2 regions of the Cellvibrio sp. PSBB006 genome follow, and region 2 is predicted to be linked to the other one. Evidence: predicted binding sites of a transcription regulator. Region 2 holds the regulator's gene; the other holds the start of a gene.
The links. Region 2 encodes FliA, which starts transcription of late flagellar genes. Its sites were predicted from a motif close to TAAAGTTATNNNNNNNNCGGCCGATANCC; they were not measured.
Positions count from the first base shown of each region.

Region 1 (2,203 bases), 100 kb from region 2:
CCGGCTTTATGAATGTTCAGGATATGCTGCACGCGCCGTTCATCGCGCAACCGGGCCTGGGTGGGTGAAACAAGATCATCAACGGACAGAAGAATCAGGTTCACAAAAGATCATCCAGAATGGCGGCGGACTAGAAACGGCGTAATGAAAAGAGTGGTGCCCCGGAGACGATTTGAACGTCCGACCTGCCGCTTAGGAGGCGGCTGCTCTATCCAACTGAGCTACCGGAGCATGGCATTGAGTTTGCGAAGCGGCGCCATTGTAAAAAGTTTTGCCACATAATCCAAGGCAAAGGGAGAGAGAGTGGTGGAATCGCCTGATATATGTCAGGCGATTCCCGCCTTATCAGGCTTCCGCGATACAGTGGGAACTGGCGGAACTGGTGGTGGAACCGGCGCTGGTATACAACTGGGGGGCAGCAACCTGGCCACGTAACAGGTTAAGCAGCTGACCGAGGGTCTGCTTGGAGCGACCGATCATCTTGCCGTTAATTTCATTGAGCGATTTGCACTGGGCAAACTCCGCCATCAGGGTGCGCCAGCTTTCCAGCAGGTCACGGGTAGCCGCATTCTGCCCCAGGAAGATTTCCCATTGTTCGGGCGATGCTTTAAAACCGGCTGCCTTCAACAGGCTCGCGCGCTGTTTGGCATTGAGCCCAAGGGTTTCAAGTAGCTGATCTTTGCGTTCGATGATGGCCGGCAGTTCGCTGTGATCGCGCTGTTCAAGAAGCTCGCGTTCGCGCAGTAACAAGGATTTCAATTCGCCGATTGCCGCGCTGTCTTGGGCAATCATGTTATGCAGGCTGTGCGGATGGAGTGTGGACATAGTCACCTCTGCGTTTATTAAAAACCTCGCAAACCGACCGGGAGGACAGGCTCGCAGGGCCTTGCTACTGCATCATCTCAACCGCTGAACGACATCGTGTCTTGTCAGGTGGAATGATCAGATGCGCCATTGACCATCGCTGCCGGTTGGGGGCGGCAGCAACGGCCCTTAACCTAACAGGTCGTCTTGCTTTAACAGGTTTTCGGCAATGCGTTCGACGTTGATTTCAAACCGACCGCTGGCGATTGCCAGCTTTAACGCCGCGACACGTTCAACATCCACGTCAGGGGACTGACTGATGTTGGCCTGCAAGCGATTGAGACGTTGTGCCTCCTGACTCAACACGACGTTCTCCTTATTGGCTGCTGTTTCAGCCGGCGCGGCAGCAGTTTTACCGGTAGACGGTGCTACGGGTGTGGTGCCACGGCCGCGAGTGCTGGACGCGCTTCCGGGAGTAAGGTTGTTGTTTGTGTCGATAACCATGGTGTTTCCCCAACTGAGTTAATGGCTGTAGCTGATAACGCAAAGGCGGGTAAGCCCGCGTGGAGTGTGCCTGAGTTTCGGCGTCCTCGCCAAAGAAACAGGACTCCTGTGTCAGCTATCGGCCTGATTTACAGGAACTTTAATGATATTCCTGCATAAATTTGATCTCGTGCACATTTCGTGTAAATCAACCGATTAAATCGATGTTCTTACCTTGCCAGCACTCACCACTTCGGCACTGACAATCCGCTCAGACTGGCTGTTGCGAACCCGAATACGCTGACCGATCCGCCCATTGGCCATCGCGATACCGGTGGAATTCACAGCAATGGTGCCAGCTTGCATTTCAATATGAACGGCGTCGCCGCGCTTGATGACCAAAGGCGCTTCCAGGATCGAACCGCGAAATGCCTCGCCGGTATTCATCGGACGCTGCAACTCCTGACCGATAATGCTTTCGCGCCGCGCCAGATAGCCTTGCCGAAGCTGGCTGACATTCACCACGTCAATCTGGATGTCGCGTTCGCTGATTACATCGCCGCGCATCAGGGGGCGGCTCGCCACCGCGAGGGGACGAAACAGCGACACCTGGGCCGGCACATAAATAGACCAGCTCTGGGTGGCTTCGCAGCGGGTTTGTACTGTCAGGTTGCCGCCACTGTTGCTCGGGTCATTCAAGGTCATGGTTAAAGGCTGGGTGCAAGCCGCCAACACCAAACGCGGATCGAGGTTGCCGACCGTAATGTCGACCCGCTCAACGTCCTGCTGCCGGTAGTGGTCTTGCAAGAAGATTTTAACTTGTTGCTGCAGGTCGCCCAGGTCTTGTCTGGCCGGATTCGCCTGGCTGGGCTGCAGCGTCAAGAAAACCACGCCGGCCACTGCCAGTAGCCGTTTC
Region 1 is NZ_CP021382.1:1,298,482-1,300,684, reverse strand. Features, by position in the region: gene CBR65_RS05360 (16S rRNA (uracil(1498)-N(3))-methyltransferase) at 1-104, opposite strand, end outside; tRNA gene CBR65_RS05355 (tRNA-Arg) at 155-231, opposite strand; gene CBR65_RS05350 (flagella synthesis protein FlgN) at 346-825, opposite strand; gene flgM (flagellar biosynthesis anti-sigma factor FlgM) at 994-1,308, opposite strand; gene flgA (flagellar basal body P-ring formation chaperone FlgA) at 1,504-2,203, opposite strand, start outside.
Region 1: flgM (flagellar biosynthesis anti-sigma factor FlgM) is a predicted target of FliA. The motif match lies at 1,422-1,450, and genes of this name have one in related genera.

Region 2 (2,203 bases):
GTGTCAATTACCCGACACGCTCGAAGATCTTTTCTATTTTTTCTTTCAGTGCCTGGGCAGTGAATGGTTTGACCACATAACCATTGACGCCCGCCTGGGCAGCTTCAATGATCTGGTCGCGTTTGGCCTCGGCCGTCACCATCAATACCGGCAGCGCAGACAGTTTTTCATCCGCGCGCACAGCACGCAGCAAATCGATACCGGTCATACCGGGCATATTCCAGTCGGTGACCAGAAAATCGAAATCGCCACTCCGCAACATCGGCAGCGCAGTCACCCCATCATCAGCTTCATGGGTGTTGGAAAACCCCAGATCTCTGAGCAGATTTTTGATAATCCGTCGCATGGTCGAAAAATCATCGACTATCAGGATTTTCATGTTCTTATCCAATGCAACCTCCGTCTACCCATGGCGGGAATTTCATTTACTTTTAGTCTAGTCGCTGTTATTGCAGTAGCCAGTTTTTCACAGGTTTTCTGTTAGCCGAATTGATGACTCCAACGACCCCGTTACAACGGCGCGCCAAAGTACCGGCAAAACACCGGTCGGTCAATCACTGCTGCGCCACTCCGCCATGCGCGCGCGCAGGCGTAAAGCAGCTTGGCTGTGGATCTGGCTGATACGCGATTCACTCACGCCCAACACCTGCCCGATTTCTTTCAGATTCAATTCTTCATCGTAATACAGCGCCAACACCAGACGTTCGCGCTCAGGCAGTTGCGTTATCGCCTGCGCCAACGAGCGCTTTAGCGCATCGCGCTGAATACCTTCGAGGGGACTGGCGAAAGCACTACTGGATTCACTCGCATCAATGTTGCTGTCTTCTTCGCCAAAGGTTTCTTCGTAGCTGAACAGGCGGCTGCAACTGGAGTCTTGCAGCATGGCGAAATACTCTTCGACAGGAATACCCAGTTCACCCGCCACTTCGGTGTCCCGTGCATCGCGACCGGTACGCGCTTCTACCGTGCGAATAGCTTGGGCAATAAGGCGTGAATTGCGGTGAACCGAGCGCGGCGCCCAATCACCGCGACGCATCTCATCGACGATGGCACCGCGAATTCGGATGCCGGCATAGGTTTCAAAACTCGCACCGCGCGACGCATCATATTTTTGTGCGGCTTCCAGCAAACCGATCATGCCCGCCTGAATTAAATCATCAACCTGCACACAGGCCGGCATGCGCACCATCATGTGATAGGCAATTCGCTTGACCAGGGGCGCATAATCTTCAACACAAATCTGATTAGCGTGTTGCTTCGTTTTATCGTACATGGCTAATCCATCGACTGCGGCCATACTGATTACCTTCGATCACTGCCCATCGCGGGATTAAGCACTGCGGGCATTGGCAGCAAGCAGCAAACGTTCAACAAAAAATTCAAGCCTGCCCGTAGGTGCACTGGGCAAGGGCCATTGATCCACCGCTTTGGCCAGGCTGCGAATGGCGAGCGCGGCTTTGCTGGTCGGGGCAAATTCCAGCAGGGCTTTTTGTTTCTGCACCGCCTTGCGTACGTTTTCATCAAAAGGAACATTCCCGAGATACTGCAAGGTCACATCGAGAAATTTTTCGCACACCGTATTGAGTTTGGTAAACATGTGTTGGCCTTCCTGGGGTGTGCGCGTCATATTAGCGACGACCCGGAAGCGTTGCATGTCATATTCTTTGTTCAGCAGTTTGATCAGCGCGTAGGCATCAGTAATAGAGGAAGGTTCGTCGCACACAACGATGATGACTTCATTGGCGGCGCGCACGAAACTGACCACCGTATCGGAAATACCGGCGGCTGTATCAATCACCAACACATCCACCTGATCACTTAATTCGTTAAAGGCGTTGATTAATCCCGCGTGCTCGCGCGGACTGAGCGATGCCATATGTTGCACGCCCGATGATGCCGGTACGATCTTGAGCCCATGCGGGCCGCTGACCAGGACATCGCGCAGGCTGTGAGTACCGGCCAGTACATCGGCCAATGTATGGGTGGCTTTCAAGCCGAGTAGCACATCGACGTTGGCCAACCCCAAATCTGCGTCTAGCAAGACGACCCGGCGACGCAGTTCAGCCAAGGCGATACCCAGATTGACAGAAATGTTGCTCTTGCCAACCCCGCCCTTTCCGCCGGATACCGCGATGACTTGTACGGGTCGCATTTGACTCATGGGTCGACTAACTCCAGGCTTCTATCTCTGTTTTGACGGGTG
Region 2 is NZ_CP021382.1:1,194,597-1,196,799, forward strand. Features, by position in the region: gene cheY (chemotaxis response regulator CheY) at 8-391, opposite strand; gene CBR65_RS04955 (RNA polymerase sigma factor FliA) at 551-1,273, opposite strand; gene CBR65_RS04960 (MinD/ParA family protein) at 1,331-2,161, opposite strand.